4 regions of the Micromonospora echinofusca genome follow, and region 4 is predicted to be linked to each of the others. Evidence: riboswitches for the same ligand, from Rfam matches in the RefSeq annotation. Region 4 holds a riboswitch; each other region holds the start of a gene.
What was found. Region 4 has a riboswitch for cyclic di-AMP ahead of GA0070610_RS24825 (coiled-coil domain-containing protein). Riboswitches for the same ligand answer to the same signal wherever they lie in the genome.
Positions count from the first base shown of each region.

Region 1: linked by a shared signal. The riboswitch ahead of GA0070610_RS05445 (coiled-coil domain-containing protein) and the one ahead of GA0070610_RS24825 (coiled-coil domain-containing protein) in region 4 are both predicted to bind cyclic di-AMP.
Region 2: linked by a shared signal. The riboswitch ahead of GA0070610_RS18405 (C39 family peptidase) and the one ahead of GA0070610_RS24825 (coiled-coil domain-containing protein) in region 4 are both predicted to bind cyclic di-AMP.
Region 3: linked by a shared signal. The riboswitch ahead of GA0070610_RS27495 (C40 family peptidase) and the one ahead of GA0070610_RS24825 (coiled-coil domain-containing protein) in region 4 are both predicted to bind cyclic di-AMP.

Region 1 is NZ_LT607733.1:1,186,544-1,191,782, reverse strand. Features, by position in the region: gene GA0070610_RS05455 (HelD family protein) at 1-1,124, shown strand, start outside; gene GA0070610_RS05450 (cation diffusion facilitator family transporter) at 1,202-2,119, shown strand; cyclic di-AMP (ydaO/yuaA leader) riboswitch at 2,273-2,404, shown strand; gene GA0070610_RS05445 (coiled-coil domain-containing protein) at 2,418-3,497, shown strand; gene GA0070610_RS05440 (hypothetical protein) at 3,530-4,009, opposite strand; gene GA0070610_RS05435 (1-phosphofructokinase family hexose kinase) at 4,184-5,161, shown strand; gene surE (5'/3'-nucleotidase SurE) at 5,158-5,239, shown strand, end outside.
Region 2 is NZ_LT607733.1:4,355,650-4,360,888, reverse strand. Features, by position in the region: gene GA0070610_RS18410 (acyltransferase family protein) at 57-1,286, shown strand; cyclic di-AMP (ydaO/yuaA leader) riboswitch at 1,640-1,780, shown strand; gene GA0070610_RS18405 (C39 family peptidase) at 2,009-2,854, shown strand; gene GA0070610_RS18400 (alpha/beta fold hydrolase) at 2,960-3,703, shown strand; gene GA0070610_RS18395 (CDP-glycerol glycerophosphotransferase family protein) at 3,727-5,239, opposite strand, start outside.
Region 3 is NZ_LT607733.1:6,384,354-6,389,592, forward strand. Features, by position in the region: gene GA0070610_RS27480 (zinc metalloprotease) at 1-815, shown strand, start outside; gene GA0070610_RS27485 (pyridoxamine 5'-phosphate oxidase family protein) at 969-1,520, opposite strand; gene dcd (dCTP deaminase) at 1,599-2,177, shown strand; gene GA0070610_RS27495 (C40 family peptidase) at 2,232-3,272, opposite strand; cyclic di-AMP (ydaO/yuaA leader) riboswitch at 3,285-3,419, opposite strand; gene GA0070610_RS27500 (N-acetylmuramoyl-L-alanine amidase) at 3,658-5,239, shown strand, end outside.
Region 4 is NZ_LT607733.1:5,790,704-5,795,942, reverse strand. Features, by position in the region: gene GA0070610_RS24830 (carbonic anhydrase) at 1-747, shown strand; gene GA0070610_RS24825 (coiled-coil domain-containing protein) at 869-1,885, opposite strand; cyclic di-AMP (ydaO/yuaA leader) riboswitch at 1,889-2,020, opposite strand; gene GA0070610_RS24820 (YibE/F family protein) at 2,187-3,530, opposite strand; gene GA0070610_RS24815 (hypothetical protein) at 3,921-4,718, shown strand; gene GA0070610_RS24810 (DUF305 domain-containing protein) at 4,801-5,239, shown strand, end outside.

The DNA of each region.
Region 1 (5,239 bases), 2.4 Mb from region 4:
TGCCTCGCGGCGCACGGCGCAACGAGGTGCGCCGGGCCGGCTTCGACGGGGTCTTCGCGGCGCTCTGGGCGCAGGCCCGCCGGTTGGGCGTCGGCCGGCTGCCCGAGCAGCGCGCGTTCGAGGACGAGATCGCCGAGCGGCCGGAGTTCCGGGAGTTCCTCAAGGCGTGGTGGCCCCGGCTGCACCCCCGGCACGTGCTGGGCTGGCTGGCCCGCCCCGACCGGATGCACCGTTACGCCGCCGGCATCCTCTCCCGCGCCGAGATCCGGCTGCTGACCGACGCGTACCGCAGCCTCGACGCCGCCGGGCTGACGATCGCCGACGTCGCGCTGCTCGACGAGCTGGACGCCCTGCTCGGCAAGCCGATGAAGCCCGCCCGCGCGAAGCGGGACCCGTTCCAGCTGGCCGGCGGGGTCCGCGAGCTGAGCACCTTCGCCGACCGGCAGCGCGCCGCCCGCGAGGCGGCCCGGGAACGCCCGGAGGACTACCGGGAGTACGCGCACGTGGTGGTCGACGAGTCGCAGGACGTCTCGCCGATGCAGTGGCGCATGATCGGCCGGCGCGGCCGGTTGGCCTCCTGGACGGTGGTGGGCGACCCGGCCCAGACGGCGTGGACGGGCGAGGCGGAGGAGTTGACCCGGGCCCGGGACCAGGCGTTGGGCCGGCGCAAGCGGCACCACTTCACCCTCACCACCAACTACCGCAACTCGGCGGAGATCTTCGCGGTGGCGGCGGCCGAGATCCGCCGGCTGCATCCGGACCTCCCGCTGCCCCGGGCGGTGCGGTCCACCGGCGTCGACCCGGTCGCGCTGGTGGTGCCGCAGGTGGAGCTGGAGGCCGCCGTCGCGGCGGCGACCACGGCGCTGCTCGCCGAGGTCGAGGGCACGGTCGGCGTGATCACGCCCGTGCCCCGCCGCGACGAGGTCGCCGGCTGGCTGGCCGGCCTGGCCGCGCCGCGGCTTCAGGTGGTGACCAGCCTGGAGGCCAAGGGCATGGAGTACGACGGGGTCGTCCTCGTCGCCCCGAGCGAGATCCGGGCCGACCCGGGGTCGGGCGTGCGGACGCTCTACGTGGCGCTGTCCCGGGCCACCCAGCGGCTGACCACCGTCGACCCCACTGGCTGAGAACCCGTTACTTGCACACATAGCGATGTGAGCATAAATTGAACGCGAATCCGGACCCCCAGAGGGAGGATGGGCGCGTGGGCGCAGGTCATGACCACCACCACGGGTCGGTGGCGAACGCCGCACACCGCCACCGGGGCCGGCTCTGGGCGGCGTTCGGTCTGCTCGCCGGCCTGATGGTGGTGGAGGCGGTGGCCGCCTTCCGGACGGGCTCGCTGGCCCTGCTCAGCGACGCCGGGCACATGTTCACCGACGTGCTCGGCATCGGCATGGCGCTCGCCGCGATCTCGGCGACCCGGCGGGCGGGCGGCGACCCGCAGCGCACGTTCGGCCTCTACCGGCTGGAGGTGCTCGCCGCCCTGGCCAATGCCGTGCTGCTCTCCGGCGTCGCGGTCTACGTCGTGATCGAGGCGGTACGCCGCTTCGGCGACCCGCCGGAGGTGCTGGCCGGCCCGATGCTGGTGGTCGCCGTGTTCGGCCTGCTCGCCAACATCGGCGCCTTCGCCCTGCTGCGTTCGGGGGCGAAGGAGAGCATCAACGTCCACGGCGCGTACCTGGAGGTCCTCGGCGACCTGCTGGGGTCACTCGGCGTGATCGCGGCGGCACTGCTGATCGCCACCACCGGCTGGTGGTGGGCCGACCCGCTGGTTGCCGTCGCGATCGGGCTGTTCATCCTGCCGCGCACCTGGCGACTCGGGCGGGCGGCGCTGCGCATCCTGGTGCAGGCCGCGCCGGAGCACCTCCAGGTAACGGCCGTGCACGACCGGCTGGCCGCCGTGCCGGGCGTCGCCGAGGTGCACGACCTGCACGTCTGGACGCTGACCTCCGGGATGGAGGTGGCCTCGGCGCACCTGACCATGACACCCGACGCGGAGGTCGGCGCGGTGCTGGGCGCCGCCCGGGCCGCGCTGCACGACGACTTCCAGATCGAGCACGCCACGTTGCAGATCGAGCCGGGAGCGTCGCCAGGGGCTTGCGGGGCGGTTGAGTGGTAATGAGGACAACCTTAAATCTGGGAGAGTATTGTCGCGTTATGCCGGATTTGACTGTTAGTGGACATGCACCGTGCGTCACCTGCACTGCAGCAGTCACACCGGCACCGGTAGGCTCTGCTTCGGCCTCCGCCAGGCGGCACCCACCGGTGCCGGCGGTGGCCGCCGCCTAATCGCCCGGCGGGGCGAACCGGGGAACCATGTTCGTGGGGTGCATCCGCGTCAGCGGTAGGGATCTTCCGTCCCGAACCCGTCAGCTAACCCGGTCGGCGGCTGACGGAAGGACACGTGTATGCCAGTGATGGCACCTGTACGACGACGTGCCGCCCGGACGGCGGCCCTGATCACCACGATGCTCGCCCTCGGCGCCGCGGTGGCCCCGGTCACCGCCGCCCCGGCGGCGGCCGCCACCCGCGCCGGCCTGCTCGCCGCCACCCCCGGCCAGGACGAGGAGGGCGGCACGCCCGCCCTGCGGGCCCAACTCGAGGCCGCCAGCAAGGGCTACCTCGACGCCAAGCGCGCCCTCGACACGTCGGCCAAACGGCAGCAGCAGCTCGCCGCCCAGCTCAAGACCACCGAGGTCGAGCTGACGGCGCGCAGCGCCAAGGTCGGCGAGATCGCGGGGGCCGCCTACCGCACCGGCCGGCTCAGTGTGGCGTCCGCCCTGCTCAACAGCGGTTCGCCGGACGGCTTCATGGACCGCGCCGCCGCCCTCGACGCGGTGGCCGCCAAGGAGGACCGCGCCCTGCGCGAGCTCCAGCAGACCCGGGACGAGGCCGCCCGCACGAAGCTCGCTCTGGACGGCGAGATCCGGGAGCAGCGCAAGCAGGTCACCGTGATGGCCAAGCGCAAGGAGCAGGCCGAACGGGCGCTGACGGTCGCCAACCAGAAGCAGCAACAGCGACAGTCCGCGGGCGGAGGCGGCTCGCCGGGCGGCACCTCCAGCAAGACGGCGAAGGCGGCGCCGCGCAACTCCGACGGCTCCTGGCCGCGCGAGTCGTGCAGCGTCAACGACCCCACCCCCGCCAACGGCTGCATCACGCCGCGTACGCTGCACGCGCTCAACCAGGCCAAGGCGGCGGGCTTCACCCGCTACGTCTCCTGCTACCGCCCCGGCGGCTCCGGCGAGCACCCCAAGGGCCGGGCGTGCGACTTCGCGGCCCAGAAGGGCGGCTTCGGCGGCGACGCCACCGGCGGTGACCGGACGTACGGCAACAACCTGGCGGCGTTCTACGTGCGCAACGCCGACCGGCTCGCCGTGCTCTACGTGATCTGGTACCGGCAGATCTGGCTGCCGAGCAGCGGGTGGAAGTCGTACAGCGGTGCCAACGGCGATCCGTCCAGCGACCACACCAACCACGTGCACCTGTCGGTCTACTGACGCCCACGCCTCGGTGCCCCGCCCGTCGCGGGTCACCGGGGCGTGTCGGCGGGTGGCGGCTGCGGCGCGGCACCGTCGAGGACCACGGCGAGGCGCGCGGCCAGTCCGAGGTGGGCGGCGCGCGCCTGGCGGAACGCGTAGCCGAAGAGCGGCGCGGGTGCGGCGAGGGTAATCTCCACGTCGACGCGGACCACGCCGTCGGGCTCCGGCCGCAGCCGGGTGTGGTTGCGCACCGTGGTGGCGGGCCACTGCCGGGCCACGGTGACGATCTCGTCGGGCTCGTCGACCAGGACGTCGGCCCGGTAGGTGATCGGCAGCCGTACCGGCCCGGCGGCCAGCCGGTCGGTGATGTCGTAGCTGGCCCGGGCACCGGGACGGGGCGGCACCCGCCGGACCCGGACGATCAGCGGGTGCAGGCCCTTCTGCCTCCTCGGATCGACGAGCAACGCCGCGGCCCGCGCCACGGAGCAGCGCGCCTGGACGGTGTAGCTGAAGGAACTCCGCCTGAGCACGCCGTCTCCCCACCGCCGATGGTCGCCCGATGGTCGCGCATGCCGGGCGCCCTGGCAACGCCGCGCCGATCCCGCCCGGAGTCCGGACGTCCTGCCGGCGACCCCACTACCGTCAGCTTATGGATGGTCACGGGACGCATTGGCCAGGGGTGGGCGCATGAACGGGTACGACGGATGAGCGGGCACGTGATGGTCTTCGCGCCCACACCTCGGCTGACGGTGACCGTCGACCAGCCCAGCGACGCCCCGGAGCTGCACCTGCACCCCGGCGGGCAGGGCGTCTGGCAGGCCCGGATGGTGATGTCGCTCGGCGTCGACGTGGTGCTCTGCACCGCCCTCGGGGGCGAGATCGGTCAGGTGCTGGAGCCCCTGCTCGTCAGCGAGGGGGTCAACCTGAAGGTCGTGGTGCGCGACTCCGGCAGCGGCGGGTACGTGCACGACCGCCGTGAGGGCTCCCGGCAGGAGATCGTGGACGTGCCCGGCCAGCCGCTCAGCCGGCACGAGTTGGACGAGCTCTACAACCTGGCGCTCGGCGAGGGGCTGCGCGCCACGGTCAGCGTGCTGAGCGGGCCGAACGAGCCGTCGCTGGTCCCGGCCGACCTCTACCGACGGTTCGCCGCCGACCTGGGGGCCAATGGCAGCCGGGTGGTGGTCGATCTCTGCGGCGAGCACCTCGACGCCGTGCTGGACAGCGGCGTCTTCTTCCTCAAGATCAGCCATGAGGAGCTGATCGCCGACGGCCGCGTCGACGGCGAGGAGGAGGAGCAGCTCACCCGGGCCCTGTACGACCTGCACGCCGGCGGCGCCGAGAACGTGGTGGTGAGCCGGGCCGACAAGCCCGCCCTCGCCCTGGTCGACGGCGAGGTCTTCGAGGTGGAGATGCCCCGCCTGGAGGCAGCCGACCCGCGCGGGGCGGGCGACTCGATGACCGCCGGGGTGGCGGCCGTGGTGGCGCGTGGCGGCGACGTGCGCACCGCCATCCGTACCGGGGCGGCGGCCGGCGCGCTGAACGTGACCCGGCACGGCCTGGGCACCGGCCGGCTCGACTCGATCACCGGCCTGGTCGACCGGGTACGCCTCGTACCGGCCGGCAACCGGCCGCAGGAGCGGACCAGCCCCGACGAGCTGGCCGACCGGGCGGCCGGGCGATGACGCTGCGGGTGCTGGTCACCAACGACGACGGGATCGCCGCGCCCGGCATCCAGGCGCTGGCGCGGGCGGCGGCGGAAC
Region 2 (5,239 bases), 1.4 Mb from region 4:
CAGGCCGAGGAGGAGACGTACGTGCTGGTGACCCTGCGGATCGTCGGGATGCCGGCATGACGGGGACCGCGACCGACGCGCCGGCCGCCCGACCCGCGTCCCCGGCCAGCCGCCTGCCGTCGCTGACCGGGCTGCGCTGGGTCGCCGCCCTGCTCGTCTTCGGTTTCCACGTCGCGACGATGGGCATCATCGCCGAGCCCGGCCACAAGGCCGTCGTGGACTGGGCCTTCGCCCTCGGCCTCTCCGGCGTGCAGTTCTTCTTCATCCTCAGCGGCTTCGTGCTGGTCTGGTCGGCCCGGCCCAGCGACACCCGCCGGGCGTTCTGGCGCCGCCGGGTGGCCAAGATCTGGCCGAGCCACGTGGTCCTGTGGGTGGCGGCCCTGGCGGTCGCGGCCTGGTTCGCCGACCCCGTGGACCGGGTCGTCGCGGTGGAGAACCTCTTCCTCCTCCAGGCCTGGGACCCGCGGCCGGGCCACTTCTACAGCATCAACACGGTCAGCTGGTCGCTGTCCTGCGAGTTCTTCTTCTACCTCTGCCTGCCGTTGGCCCTGCCGTTCATCCGCCGGGCCCGGCCGTGGGCGCTGTGGGCCGTCGTGGTCGCGGTCCCGCTGCTGATCCTGGCGCTCTGGCCGGCCCAGTCCCTGGTGCCGGAGGAGAGCCGGTGGTGGTTCACCCAGGTCTTCCCGCCGGTGCGGTCGCTGGAGTTCTGGATGGGCGTGGCCGCCGCCGAGCTGATGCGGCGCGGCCGGTGGCGGGGCCCGAGCCTGCCGGTGGCCAGCCTGGTGTTCGTGGCGACCTGGGTGCTCGCCGCGCAGTGGGTCCGCGCCGAACTGTGGGCGGCGCTGCTCTCGGTGGCGTACATCCTGGTCATCGCGGCGGCGGCGGACGCCGACGTACGCGGGCGGCGCTCGCCGTGGCGGTCCCGCCCGATGGTCTGGCTCGGCGAGGTCTCCTTCGCCTTCTACCTGGTGCACGTCCTGGTGATGATCAGCGTCCTGCGGTTCACCGGCGACTGGGGTGTCGGGTTCCCCGGCTGGTGGGGGCTGGCGGTGGTGCTCGGCTTCCTGCTGGTCAACCTGGCCCTGGCCGCCCTGCTGCACCGCTTCGTCGAGACGCCGATGATGCGGCTGCTCACCCCGCGCAGGACGGCCCGCCCGACACCGCGCGGCGGGGACGACGGCGGGACGGACCCCGGCGCCTCCGGGCCACCACCGGGGAAGCGGGGCGACGCCGTGCCGCGTCCCCGGCCCGCCGACCACCCGGCGGCGTACGTCGACTCGCGCTGACCGCCCCGGGCTCGGGCCGCTCCGACCGGGGCGGCCAGCGCCCGGCGGAATCCCACCGGTCGAGAAAGCCCGACCGTTTCCGTGACGCCGGTCACCGCGACGCCGAACCGGTCATAGGGCGTGGCCGGGTCGTTTCCCGCCGGGGTTTCGGGGTCGATGCCCGCCACTCGTCCCGTTGTCACCCTCGGGCGCCGGCCGAAACGGTCGTCCCATTGAGTCACGTCAGTGGCGGGCTGCCCGCAAAAATTGCGTCCCGATCAGGGTTTAAGCAGGTGGGGCGGGGTTGGCAGGGCGCGGACCGGCCAGTAATGTCGGCGCGTCCGGTGCGGTACCCGATCGCCCAGAGGCGACGCCGCACCGACCCGCCCAATCGTGAACGACGAGCCGGGGACCCAGTGCTTCGTGGGGTGAATCCGTGGGCCGCAGGCCTGTGGTAGGGCGTTCTTCCCGCCCGAATCCGTCAGCTAACCCGGTCGGCGGCGTCGGAAGGAGTTCCATCCTCGTGCAGCACCCACCCACCCCTCGGTTGTTCCGCCGTCTCCACGGCGCCGCGGTGCCCGCGCTCGCCCCTTCGCAGGTAGCGAGCTGACCGACCGGTCACCGTTCGTCGCCCGGCATCCCGGGCGCATCCCCTGAGTGGCCCACGACCCGCACGGACGCCCGTCCGCGCGGTCGGTCCGCCCTGCCCGCGGCGCGGACCGCCGGCCGCTCACCCCGAGCCCGTGGAGGAAACCGTGAAGCACCACCTCAGGCGACAGCTACGTCGCCTCACGTCCGATCGTCCGTACCAGTTTGCCGCCGCGTCCGTCGCGGCGCTCGTGCTGGCGTCGGGCACGGGCGCGCTGCTGGCCGGAGCCGACGAGGCCCCCGCCGCCGCGCAGGCCCCGGTCGCCGCGAGCGAGCCCCGCGAGGACACCGCGGCCTCGCGCGGCCAGGCCCGGATCGCGACGGCCCCGTCCAGCGCGGCCCCGGCCACCGCCAGCGCCGCCCCCTCGGCCAGCGCCACCAGCACCGCCCCGGACCCGGACCTGACCCGCAAGCCGGAGCCGCCGAAGCCACCGGCCGCGAAGAGCCTGGACTACGACTACCAGGCCCAGACCACGTTCTACAACTGCGGTCCGGCGGCCGTCCGGCACGCCCTCAGCGCCGCCGGCATCGCACGCAGCCAGGACGCTCTCGGTGCCCAGCTGGGCACCGACCAGATGGGCACCGACTCGGCCCAGGACACCACCCGCGTGCTGAACGCGACGGTGAAGGGCGAGCCGTACCGGACCCGGATGATCCCCGGCGGCGCCGCCACCCCGGCGCAGATGGACCGGCTCCAGGCCGACGTCGTCGCGGCCATCGGCGACGGGCGGGGCGTCGTGGTGAACGTCGCCGGCAGCGCCACGGACACCGACGGCGGCTGGCACTCGTTCCCCGGCGGCCACTACGTGGCCGTGGTCGGCTACCAGGACGAGGGACGGCTCGTGAAGATCGCCGACTCGGCGAACCCGGCGACCGCGTCGTACTGGATGAGCACCATCGCCCTGGCGAACTGGGCCGCCACCCGCGGCTACTCCGCCTGAGCGACCCCGACGGGCGTCGGCCCCCCATCCCGGGGGCCGGCGCCCGTTGTCGTGCCCGGGTCACGGCCCTCGCCCGGCGCCCCGGTGGGTGACAGACTGCGCGGCATGGTCGATGAATCGGGTGACCGCGACGGCCGGCGGGTGCTCCTGCTGCTGCACGGCATGGGCGCGACCGGCGACGTGTGGCTGCCCTGCGCGCCGCTGCTGGAGCGCCGCTGGGCGGGACGCTGGCTGGCGCCGGACCTCGCCGGTCACGGCTGGTCGCCGCCGCTGCCGGAGTACTCGTTCGCGGGCCTGGCCGCGCGGATCGCCGCCGGGCTGACGGCAGGCGACCGGCTCGTCGTGCTGGGGCACTCCCTCGGCGGGGTGGTCGGGCTGGCGCTCGCCGCCCGTGGCGCCGGGGTGCCGGTCGAGGCCGTGGTCGGCCTCGGCATCAAGGCGGTCTGGTCGCCGGCCGAGCTGGCGAAGGCGGGTGAGCTGGCGGCCCGTCCGGTGACCTGGTTCGCGAGCCGGGACGAGGCGGCCCGCCGCTACCTGCGGGTGGCCGGCCTTACCGGGCTCTTCGCACCGGACCATCACGTCGTGGAGGCCGGGCTGCGGCAGGTCGACGGTCGCTGGCGGCTGGCGATGGACCCCGCCGCGTTCGACGTGGGCGAGCCGGAGCTGCCGGCCCTGCTGGCGGCGACCGACGTGCCGGTGCTGCTGGCCCGTGGCGAGCACGACCCGATGGTCACCGACGCCCAGCTCAAGGAGCTGGGCGTGCCGGTCGCCACCCTGCCCGGCCTCGGGCACAACGCCCACGTCGAGGCCCCCGGGACGGTCCTGGACCTCGTCGAGCCCTACCGCTGACCCGTCCCCGCCGGCCGGGCGTGTCAGGTGGCGGGGGAGAGCGTCGCCTCGTCCGGATCGACCGGCAGGCCGGGCCCGCCGGCGGTACGCGGGGCCGGCGGGATCCAGCCCTCGTCGAGCTGGCGCCGCGCGGCCGTCAGGAACGCCTCGGCGTACGTCTCGGCGGGGAAGTCGCCCAGGTAGCGGCTCCGGGTGACCCAGCGGGCCGACGCCAGCGGATCGGTGTCCAGCAGCGCGGTCAGCACCTCGTCCGCGTTCGACATGTCGCGCCGCAGCACGTAGCCCGACCCGGCGAGCGGGAACTGCTCGCAGAACCGGTCGCCGGAGCCCACCATGTCGGTCACCGCGTACGGCTTGCCCGAGTAGAGGTAGTCGGAGATCACCCCGGACACGTCGGAGATCAGCGCGTCCGAGCGGTTCACGCACTCGGTCAGGGTCAGCTCCCGGCTGGCGGCGGCGCCGAAGACGTGCTGCCGGCCGCTGCGCGCCCGGTCGGCGGCCAGCAGTTCGGTGAGCCGGCCCAGCTGCCGGGCGGACGCCGGGTTCTGCGAGGTGTACGGGTGGGCGCGCAGGATCACCGTCGCGCCCCGGTCGAGCAGCCGGCGCAGCAGGGTCTCGGCCACCGGCAGGGAGCAGTAGTTCGCGTCCGCGTTGTGCCCGGTCCAGGTCGGCGTGTAGAGCACGGTCGGGTTGGCCCGGCCGTGCGCCGGCTCGGGGCGTACCTCGATCGACTCGACCTGCGGGCGGCCGACGACGACGAACTTCTCCGCCGGGATGTCCACCCCGGCGCGGGCGTACCGGTCGATGGCGGCCTGGCCGGCGACGAAGATCCGGTCGAAGATCGCCGAGACGGGGTTGGCGCTGGGCGCCTTGTCGCTGTCGCCGTGGTGCAGCTGGACGTGGGTCAGCTGGGTGAAGCGGATGCAGTGGCTGTTCTTCGCGCCGTGGTTGACGTAGAAGGCCACCCGCAGGCTGGGCACCAGCGCCTCGTCCATCGCCCTGGTGGTGGGGCAGTAGACCACGGGAGCGCTGGTGGCCGCCGCGATCAACGGCAGGAACTCCGGCTCGCGCACCATCACCAGGAACGGCCGGCCGATCCGCTCCAGGTACGGCAGCCACATGGTGACCTGGTACTCCGAGCCCGGCGGCGCGGAGAAGTGCAGCAGGAACTCGGGCTGGTGCCGGCGCAGCGCGCGGGACACCGCCGAACCGCCGGCCCCCGGGCGGAACCGGCGCCGGGCCAGGTCCAGCCCGACCGCCCCGGCGCCGGTGGCCACCAGCAGCACGGCCGCCAGCGCGACGCCGGCCGGCAGGTTCGCGACGGCCGCCAGCGCCAGCAGGGCCAGCAGCCCCGCCAGGGCGTCGCCGAGGCGGGCGGCGACCAGCGGCGTCCAGGAGCGCACCGGCAGGTTCGCGGCGCGCACCTCCAGGCCGCCCGCGTCCCGCAGCGGATTGACCAGCAGCACCAGCCCCAGCAGGACCAGCGCGGTCGCGGCCAGCGCGGGATCGAAGCCGGCGTCGAGGCGGCGGGCGTAG
Region 3 (5,239 bases), 590 kb from region 4:
TGAAGCCGGGCGGCGGGGCCAAGCACGAGCCGAACGAGCTGACCCTCGCGGAGACCCGCGAGCGCGAGGCCGACCTCGCCGCCGCGCTGCGCGAGCGGGCCCGGTTCCGCGCCGGTGCCGGCGCCACCACGATGGCGGCCACCGTCACCATCCCCGTGGTGGTGCACGTGATCCAGGAGAACAGCACCCGGACCGGCGGCAACATCCCCGACTCGATGATCAACTCACAGATCAGCGTGCTGAACCAGTCGTTCAGCGGGGCGACCGGCGGCGCGTCCACCGCGTTCAGCTTCCAGCTCCAGACGATCAACCGGGTGACGAACCCGTCCTGGTACCCGATCGTGCAGGGCTCGTCGGCGGAGCGGTCGATGAAGAACTCGCTGCGCACCGGCGGCAAGAACACCCTGAACATCTACCTGGGCGAGCTGAGCGACAGCCTGCTCGGCTGGGCGACCTTCCCGACCCGGAAGCTCAACAGCATGGACGGCGTCGTCGTGCTGAGCGAGTCGCTGCCGGGCGGCACCGCCACCAACTACAACCAGGGCGACACGGGCACCCACGAGGTCGGCCACTGGCTGAACCTCTACCACACCTTCCAGGGCGGCTGCTCCGGCTCGGGCGACAGCGTCAGCGACACGGCGGCCGAGGCATCCCCGGCCTACCAGTGCCCGACCGGGCGGGACACCTGCACCGCCCCGGGCACCGACCCGATCACCAACTTCATGGACTACACGTACGACTCCTGCATGTACCAGTTCACCGCCGGGCAGGCCAGCCGCATGCTGACCGCCTGGAACGCGTACCGCGCGGCGTAGTTCCGCCGTACCTCCGCACCGGTGCCGGCCTCGCTCGACGGGGCCGGCACCGGCGTCTGCGCGGCCGGGTCGGCGCGCGGGAGCGGGACGGTGGTCACGGTGTGGCGGCGTGGCGCCCCGGGCGGGGGATGGCCCGGGGCGCCACGCCGCGTCTCAGGCGGCCGGGCGGGCGGCGTGGCCGCCGGCGCTCCCCGACCGCGTATCGGGCAGCACGGCGGTGCCCGAGGCGGCCGCGCCGGGATCGAGCCACACCTGGACGGCGGGCCGGCCGTGCGACTCCGCGGCACCGCCTGCCACGCCGGACTCGCGGCGGGCCAGCATCGCCACGTCGACGGTGAACTCGAAGACCCGCCAGTCGACCTGCGGCGCGGCCCGGTGGCTGCGGGCCAGCCGGGCGACCCGGGCCGGATCGGTCACCGGCCGGGCGTGGCCGGCGACGTAGGCCTCGTCGTCGCTCTCCTCGGGCGGAAAGGAGTGCAGCGCGTAGCGGCCGTCGCGTTCGAGGTCGCGCCGCTTGGGCGAGTCGACGACGAAGCAGAAGAGCCCCTCGTCGGTGATCACGGGAGAGACCGGGTGCACCCGGGGACCGCCGTCGGCGCGGACGGTGGCCAGGTAGCCGAAGCCCGGCCCGTACTGCTGCATGAGGAGGCGGATCCCGTCGGCGAGGCGGGGCTCGTCGGCGGCGAATTCGGACCAGGAAGCCATGCCGGCATTCTATCGAACAAACGTACGAAGATGCACTCCGACACGCAGGTCACGCGTGTCGCTCGCTAAGGTGTGCGGATGCTGCTCTCCGACCGCGACCTGGCCTCCGAGATCGAGGCGGGGACGCTCGCGCTGGAGCCGTTCGAGCCCGCGCTGGTGCAACCGTCCAGCATCGACGTACGCCTGGACAAGCTCTTCCGGGTCTTCAACAACCACCTCTACACCCACATCGACCCCGCGCAGCAGCAGGACGACCTCACGTCGATGGTCGAGGTGCCCGAGGGCGAGCCGTACGTGCTGCATCCGGGCGAGTTCGTGCTCGCCTCGACGCTGGAGGTGATCTCGCTCGGCGACCAGCTCGCCGGCCGCCTGGAGGGCAAGTCGAGCCTGGGCCGGCTGGGCCTGCTCACCCACTCCACGGCGGGCTTCATCGACCCGGGCTTCTCCGGTCACGTGACCCTGGAGCTGTCCAACGTGGCGAACCTGCCCATCACCCTCTGGCCGGGCATGAAGATCGGCCAGCTCTGCATCTTCCGGCTCTCGTCGCCGGCTGAGCACCCGTACGGCTCGGCCGTCTACGGCTCCCGCTACCAGGGGCAGCGCGGCCCGACCCCGAGCCGCTCCTGGCAGCACTGGCGCACCTGGCCGACGCGCTGACCCGACCCTCGGCCGGGCGGAGGGCCCCCGCCGGGCAGGGATCCTCCGGGCACGTCAGCCGGGCCGGCCGTAGCTGTGGATCGGGCCGTCGTCGACCTTCTTCATCCTGACGGGCACCCCGGCGCGGGAGGCGTGCACCACCCAGCCCCCGCCGACGTACATGCCGACGTGGTGCAGGTCGCTGTAGTAGAAGACCAGGTCACCCGGGCGCAGTTCGCCCCGGCTGACGGACGCGGTGGCCCGGCGCTGCTGGGCGGCGTTGTGCGGCAGCGAGACCCCGGCCTTCGCCCAGGCGGCGAGCATCAGGCCGGAGCAGTCGTACGAGTTCGGCCCCTCGGCGCCCCAGACGTAGGGCTTGCCGATCTGGGCACAGGCGAACTTGACGGCGGTGCCGGCCGGACCGCCGGGATAGCCGGTCGGGCAGGGGGCGGGACGCAGCGGCCCGCCGCCGCCGTTGCCGTAGACGCGCAGCCGCAGCTTCTGCAACCGGTCGATCTCGGCGTTGATCTGCTTCTTCTTCGCCGCGAGCTGGGCCTCGGTGCGGCTGAGCTGGGCGACCATCTCGTCCAGCGGCGCCTTCTTCGCGGCCAGCCGGTCGCGCAGCTCGGCGACCTGCCGTACGTCCTGCTGCTGATGCTGGGCGAACCGGTCGAGCAGTTCGAGCTGCCCGACCATCTCGCCGGGCGAGCGGCTGCCCAGCAGGGCGTTGACGACGGAGACGTTCTCGCCCTTGTAGGCGCGGGCGGCCAGTGCGCCCACCTTCTCCATCGCCTGGTCGACCTGGCGCTCCAGCGGCCCGATCTGCGCGGCGAGCGCGTCGGCCTGCCTGCGCCTGGCGGCCAGGTCCTGCCGGGTGGCGTTGTGCCGTTCGATGACGGGTTCGAGCTTGTTCCAGTCCTCGTCGATCTGCCGCTCGATCTCGGCGACCGTCGGTTCGGCGTGGGCCGCCGTGGCGCCGCCGGTCAGGACGACGGCGAACGCGGCCAGGGCGGCGAGGGCGGTGGTGCAGCGGTACCAGCGTGGGCGCGGCGCAGCCGTCGTCGGATCGGCGAGGGCCGACCGGACCGACGGTGGCCGCGGGGCATGGTGTGCCACCGGGTTCCGTACTCCTTCTTCCGTACCGCCTACCGGGTTAGCTGACGGGTTCGGGCGGGAAGGGGCGCCCTACCGCAGGGACTGCGGATTCACCCCGGGGTACCTGGGTCCCCGGCTCGCTCGTGAGCGACTCGGCGGTGTCGGACCGTCACCGCCCTGGTTGGACGGATTGTCACCGGCCGACGAATGACCAGAGTAGAGACGACCGTTATCGATCCGCAACCCTCGCGGCGGTGACACTCCGTACTCACCACGGTCGGGCGATTCCGCAACCCGGGGGGCGAAGATTTTCTTCCTTCTGAAGTGTCTGGCAGAAAGGTATTGACCAGAGGCGGCGGACGGGGCGAAGGTGGCCCCACCTTTGCCCGCCCGAACTGGGGGTCTGATGCACCTGTCAGCGACATCGAGGAGCAGACGCGTCCTGCTGGCCGCCGCCGTGGCCGCCGCCCTTGCGGCGACGCCGCTCACCGCCGCCGGATCCGCCGCCGCGGCGCCGACCAACGACCGGCAGCAGCAGTACGCCGCCGCGGCGGCCGAGTACGGCGTGCCGGAGAGCGTCCTGCTCGGGGTCTCCTACCTGCAGTCCCGCTGGGACACCAACGCCGGCACGCCGAGCACCAGCGGCGGGTACGGACCGATGCACCTCACCGACGCCGAGCACGTCGCCGCCTCCGGCGGCACCCACCACGACGAGGGCACCGAGGACCCGCGCGGGGACGACTCCCGCCGTTCCCTGGCCGAGGCCCACGAGCCGCCGGCCGCCGCCCCGCCCGCCGAGTCGGCACTCCGTACGGTCGACGCCGCCGCGGACCTGACCGGCGCCAGCGAGGAGGCGCTGCGCACGGACGTCACGACGAACATCCGGGGAGGCGCGGCGCTGCTGGCCGCGTACCAGAAGGAGATCGGCGCCCCGGTCGGCGCCGGCACCGACCCTGCGGCCTGGTACGGCGCGGTGGCCCGGTACTCCGGCGCGGACAGCGCCGACGCCGCGGCGGCCTTCGCCGACGAGGTGTACGCCACCATCGCCACGGGCGACAGCCGGCTGACCGACGACGGGCAGCGGGTCACGCTCGCCGGCAGCGCGGTCCAGCCGGAGCGCTCCTGGCTGGACCGGCTGCGCCTGCGCAAGCTCACCCGGCCCGACGGCCTGGAGTGCCCGAGCGACATCTCCTGCGAGTGGATCCCGGCCCCCTACCAGCAGTACGGCCCCACGCTCGGCGACTACGGCAACCACGACCTGGGGAACCGGCCCGCCCAGCAGAAGATCGAGTACATCGTCATCCACGACACCGAGGGCTACTTCGGTCCCAGCGTCAACCTGGTCAAGGACCCGAAGCGGGTGGGCTGGCACTACACCCTGCGCTCGGTGGACGGCCACATCGCCCAGCACATCAAGACCAAGGACGTCGGCTGGCACGCCGGCAACTGGTACGTGAACTCGAAGTCCATCGGCCTCGAGCACGAGGGCTTCGCGGGGCACGGCACCTGGTACACCGAGGCGATGTACCGCACCTCCGCCAAGCTGGTCCGCCACCTGGCGCGAGCGTACAACATCCCGCTGGACCGCAACCACATCATCGGGCACGACAACGTCCCCGGCACCGTCGCCGCGAACGTGCGCGGCATGCACTGGGACCCAGGCCCGTACTGGAACTGGTCGCACTACTTCGACCTGCTCAAGGCGCCGTTCAAGTCGACCGGCACGCACCGCACCGGGCTGGTCACCATCAACCCGGACTTCGCCACCAACCAGCCGCCCTTCACCGGCTGCAACCGGCAGCCCCCGGGCGTGCCGAACCCGCCCCCGGCGGCCGCCCCCTGCCCGCTGCGCGGCTCCTCGGCGCTGTTCCTGCACAACGCGCCGAGCCACGACGCGCCGCTGCTCAACGACATCGCGCTGCGACCCGACGGCACCCCGAACACCACGTACGTCTCCGACCACGGCGCCCGGGTCTCGGCCGGACAGA
Region 4 (5,239 bases):
ATGAGTCGTCCCGGATCGCCAGGCACTCAACCGGGCCCGGAGCGGACGCTGCCGGTGTCGACCATGGGCACCGCCCCGGCCGACGCCAGCACCGCGCCGGCCGTCCCCGCGAGTCCCGAGCAGGCGCTCGCCGAGCTGCACGCCGGCAACCGGCGGTTCGTGACCGGCGCGCCGCGCCACCCCAACCAGGACGCCGGGCACCGTACCGCGGTCGCCGACGGGCAGCACCCCTTCGCGGTGATCGTCGGCTGCTCCGACTCCCGCCTCGCTGCCGAGATCATCTTCGATCGTGGCCTGGGTGACCTCTTCGTGGTCCGCACCGCCGGGCACACCATCGGCCCCGAGGTGCTGGGCAGCGTCGAGTACGCCGTGACCGTCCTGGGCACGCCCCTGGTGGTGGTGCTCGGGCACGACTCCTGCGGGGCCGTCCAGGCGGCGCGTACGGCGGACGCCACCGGTGCCCCGCCGGTCGGGCACCTCTGCGCCGTGGTGGACGCCGTGGTGCCCAGCCTGCGGCGGGCCGCCGCCGAGGGCGTGGAGGACATCGACGGGATCGTCGACATCCACATCGCGCACACCGTCGAGGCGATGCTCGACCGTTCCGCCGTCCTCGCCACGGAGGTGGCCGCCGGCCGCTGCGGCGTGGTCGGCATGTCGTACCGGCTGACCGCCGGTGAGGTGCGGACGGTGGCCGCCGTGCCCGCCCGTACGGTCGACGCGCCGGAGCCGGCCGCCAGCGCCGCCTGATCCTCCCGCCGAGCCGTCCCGACCGGTCGTCGTCGGGCCGCACGACGACACAGGGCCGCTCCCGCGTCCGGTGGGGGCGGCCCTGTGTCGGTCCCGGCTTCGCCGGCCCGTGGGCGGGCGGCTAGAGCAGTGACACGTGCACGTGGTCGGTGTGGTTCGACGGGCCGCTGTAGGACTTCCAGCCGGTCGCCGGGAACCAGATCTGCCGGTTCCAGATCACGTAGTAGATGCCGAGCCGGTCGGCGTTGCGGACCAGGAACGCGGTCAGGTTGTTGCCGTACATGTAGGTGTCGTCGTTGTGCCAGGGGGAGAAGCCGCTCCTCTGCAACGACCAGTCGCAGGCCCGGCCCTTCGGATGCTCGTACGGCCCGCCGGAGCGGTAACAGCCGACGAACCGGTTGAAGCCGACCCGCTTGACCTCCTTGTACATGTGCAGCGTGCGCGCGGTGATGCAGCCGGAGGTGGTGGGATCGTCCTCGGTGCAGCCCAGGGGCTTCCAGTCGCCGTCGGCCGTACGTCCCGGCGCGATTTTCGCCACCGGCGAGGTGGCGACCACCTTGCCACTGGTCAGCCCCCTGCCGCCGACCAGTGCGAGCGCCTTCTCCGCCTCCCGCTTGCCGCGCGCCATCTCGTTCGTCAGCTTCTGCTGCTCGCGGACCTCGGCGTCGAGCGCCAGCTTGGCCTGCTCGGCGCGGTTCTTGACCGCGTTCACCTCGGCGAGCTTCTTGGAGTTGACCAGGTTCAGCTCGTCGAGGGCGGCGGCGCGCTTGACGAACGAGTCGGGGCTGGCGGTGTCCAGCAGCATCGACACCGCGCCGATCCGTCCCGTCCGGTAGGACTGGGCGGCGATCTGACTGACCTGCGGGGCCAGCGCGTTCAGTTCGGCCTGTGCCCGGTTGACCTCCAGGGCCAGTTCGAGCTGGCGCTTCTTCGACTTCTCCAGCTTCGCCTTGGCCTGCACGTAGGACCGGTTGCGGGCCTCGATCAGGTCGTCGAGCAGCTTGGGCTCGTCGTCGCCGTGGCCGGAGGGCTTGGGTGGGGTGGGCGCGGCCACCGCCGGGAGAGGCCCGGCGAAGACCGCCAGGGCGGCGAGTACGGCCACCACGGGCGTCAGCCAGCGGCGTAGGGGTGCCGTCACAGTTTTCCCTTCCGTCGACCGCCGACCGGGTTAGCTGACGGGTTCGGGGCGGAAGTGGCCCCTACCGCTGTCGCGGATTCACCCCACGTGCCTGGGTCCCCGGCTCGCCTGGCGGCGATTGGGCGGCGGCACCGCAGGCGCCGCTGCGCGCCTTCGGCGGTGACCGGCAGCGAGGTTACCTGAGAGCACTCCCGGGGATCTACGTCCCTAAGCCGACTAAATGCGTTATTTCGTAATGGCTGACGGTGACCAGTGACGCGTTTATCAGGGCGGGAACCCCGAATCGTCACGCAGAGGAGTGTCACCATGCGGTGTCCGTTCTCCTGTTGTGGTCGGGCCATCCGGCGGGAGCGGCGGACGGCACGTCTCCGCGCGGCCCGCTGAGCGCCTCCAGCGCCTCGGCCCGGTCGGCCGCCGGCCGAGGCGTCGGCGCGGGGGCCGCGCGGTCGGTGGGCTCCCCGGCCCGCCGGCCCGCCGTGGTCACCAGGGCCGCCAGACCGGTGGTCAGCGGCACGGCGGCGATCAGCCCGAGGGTGGCGACCGCGCTGCGGACGATCTCCTGGGCGAGGAACTCGCTGGTGAGAAGCTGGGTCACCGCCCGCGAGTCGGCGGTGAGCAGGAGCAGCACCGGCAGCGAGGCGCCGGCGTACGCCAGCACGATCGTGTTCACCGTCGAGGCGATGTGCGCCCGCCCGACCCGGGTCGCCGCCCGGTAGAGCTGCCTGCGGGACAGGCCCGGGTTGGCGTGCGCCAGCTCGGTGACGGTGGCGGCCTGGGTGACCGTGACGTCGTCGAGCACCCCGAGGGAGCCGATGATGATCCCGGCCAGCAGCAGCCCGTGCAGGTCGACGTCGGCCTGGTACATCGACAGCGTGGTGGCGTCCTCGGAGCCGAAGCCGGTCAGGTGGGTCGCGGCGGTGGCGATGGTGCCGAGGACGCCGGTCAGCACCAGGCTGCCCAACGTGCCGAGTACGGCGACCGAGGTCTGCGCGGTCACGCCGTGGGTCAGGTAGAGCACCACGAACATGATCAGGGCGGCGCCGACGACCGCGACCAGGAGCGGGGGGCTCCCGGCGCTGATGCCCGGCAGCACGAAGGTCAGCAGGATGGCGAAGCTCGCCGCCAGGCCGGCCAGCGCGGCCAGCCCTCGCCACCGCCCGAAGGCGACGATCGCGGCCGCGAAGAGCGCCACCAGCCAGACCAGCGGCTTGCCGCGCTGGTGCTCCGCGATGTTGTAGGAGCTGGCGGTGGGATCGGCGGGGTCGATGAGCTCGACCAGGATGATCTCGTCGTCCACGGCGACGGTCGGCGCACCGGGGCCGGCCGGGACCGGCGTCTGGACCTGCTGGCCGGCGTCGGGGCCGTCCTCGACCCGTACGGTGACGGTGCCGCAGGGGCCCCGCGGGGCGTCGGGGCTTCCCTCCGGCACCTCCGGGGCCGGCGGGCACGGCTCCGTCACCACCCGGGTCACGGTGCCGTGGTGGCGGGGTGGCTCGGTGCCGGCCGCCGGGTCGGGCGCGTCCCACGGCCACAGCACCAGGGCGGCGATCAGCGTGGCGACGAAGAGGGGCACCACCGTCGCGACGAGGATCCGCCGCACCCTCGGCGGGGCGGACGGAACGGGACGGGTGTGGTCGGCGCCCAACGAGTTTCTCCCAACGGATCCAGGGCGGGGTACGGGCCGGCGGGCCGGTCGGTTCAACGTCGCCACGGAGGCGGGGCGGGAACCGTCCCCCACCTGGCGGTGTGGTCACGTGCCGTGGTCGTCGGCTCCCGCCCGGCGACGGGTGACCGGCGCCGTCGCCCGGCGGGGGGCGCGGGGCGGGCGGTGCGGAGTCCGGAGGGCCACCGGCCGAATGGTAGCCACCCCGGCATCGGGGCGCAGGTCGTGCGGGTGGTGTCGCGACGCGGACCTTCGCCGCGCAGGTCCGGCCCGCCCACGTGCGTGACCTACGCACGCCCGGCCGCGCTCACGTGCGGGGGTCGCCGCGGGTGGTACCCGTGCGGAACGGGCCGACGCGCTAGCGTGACGGATGTGCGGAAGACGGTGACGGCGGCGCGGGGCGCGCGGCTCCTGCTGCTCGTCGGCACGCTGCTCGGGCTGGCCGCGATGCACACGATCGGCCACGAGTCGCACCAGACCGGTCATCCCGCGGACCCGTCGCCGCACATTGCCGTCGCGCCCGCCCGGAACGCCACCGTCGTGCCCGTCCCGCACGCCGCGGTCGTGCCTGTCGCGCCCGTGCCGCACGCCGCCCGCGCGCGCGTCGCCTCCGCCCCGCACGCCGCGCTCGCGCCCGTCCCGCACGCCGCGCTCGCGCCCGTCCCGCACGCCGCGCTCGCGCCCGTCCCGCACGCCGCGCTCGCGCCCGTCCCGCACGCCGCGCTCGCGCCCGTCCCGCACGCCGCGCTCGCGCCCGTCCCGCACGCCGCGCTCGCGCCCGTCCCGCACGCCGCGCTCGCGCCCGTCCCGCACGCCGCGCTCGCGCCCGTCCCGCACGCCGCGCTCTTGCCGCCTTCGCAGGACGTCGCCGCTCCGCACGCCGTGGGGGCGGCCCTCCAGGCCGTGGTGGGCTGTCCCGGGGGCTGCGCCTCCGAGGAACTGCTGCCTGCCGGCGGGGGCACGGGGGGAGGGCCGTCCGGGTGGGGCGTGTGCCTGGCCGTGTTGGGCGCGTTCGCGGCCGCGCTGCTGCTGGCGGCGCTGTTGTCGGTCCGCGTACGCGCCGTCGGCCCGACCCGGGGCGGTTCGGCCGGCGCCTTCCCGCCGCCCCGGGCCCCGCCGCCCCGGCCGGTCGGTCTGCGGCTCGCCACGGTCTCGGTGCTGCGCAGGTAGGACGCGTTCGACGCGGGTGCGGCTGCACGCCGTTCCGCGTCCTCGTCGTGCCGCGTACGTTCCGACTCCGAAAGGGTCCACCATGACCACTCGTACCCTCGCGCGCCGTGCCGTCCTGGCCGGCGTCGCGGTCACCACCGCCCTCGCCCTCGCCGCCTGCGGCGGCGACGACCACTCGTCGCCGGGCGCGGGGCACGGCACCCCCGGCACCGGCGGGCCGGCGGCCACCGCCACCGGTGCGGCCGCGTTCGGCGACGCCGACGCGATGTTCGCCCAGATGATGATTCCGCACCACCGGCAGGCGGTGGAGATGGCCGACCTGGCGCCGACGCGGGCGGCGGACCCGGAGGTCAAGCGGCTCGCCGCGGAGATCAAGGCCGCCCAGGCGCCCGAGATCGCCACGATGAGCGGTTGGTTGGCGGCCTGGGGTCGGCCGGTGCCGTCGCCGGGCGGGATGCCCCACATGGACCACGGCATGCCCGGCATGATGTCCGACGCCGACATGACGAAGCTGGCGGCCG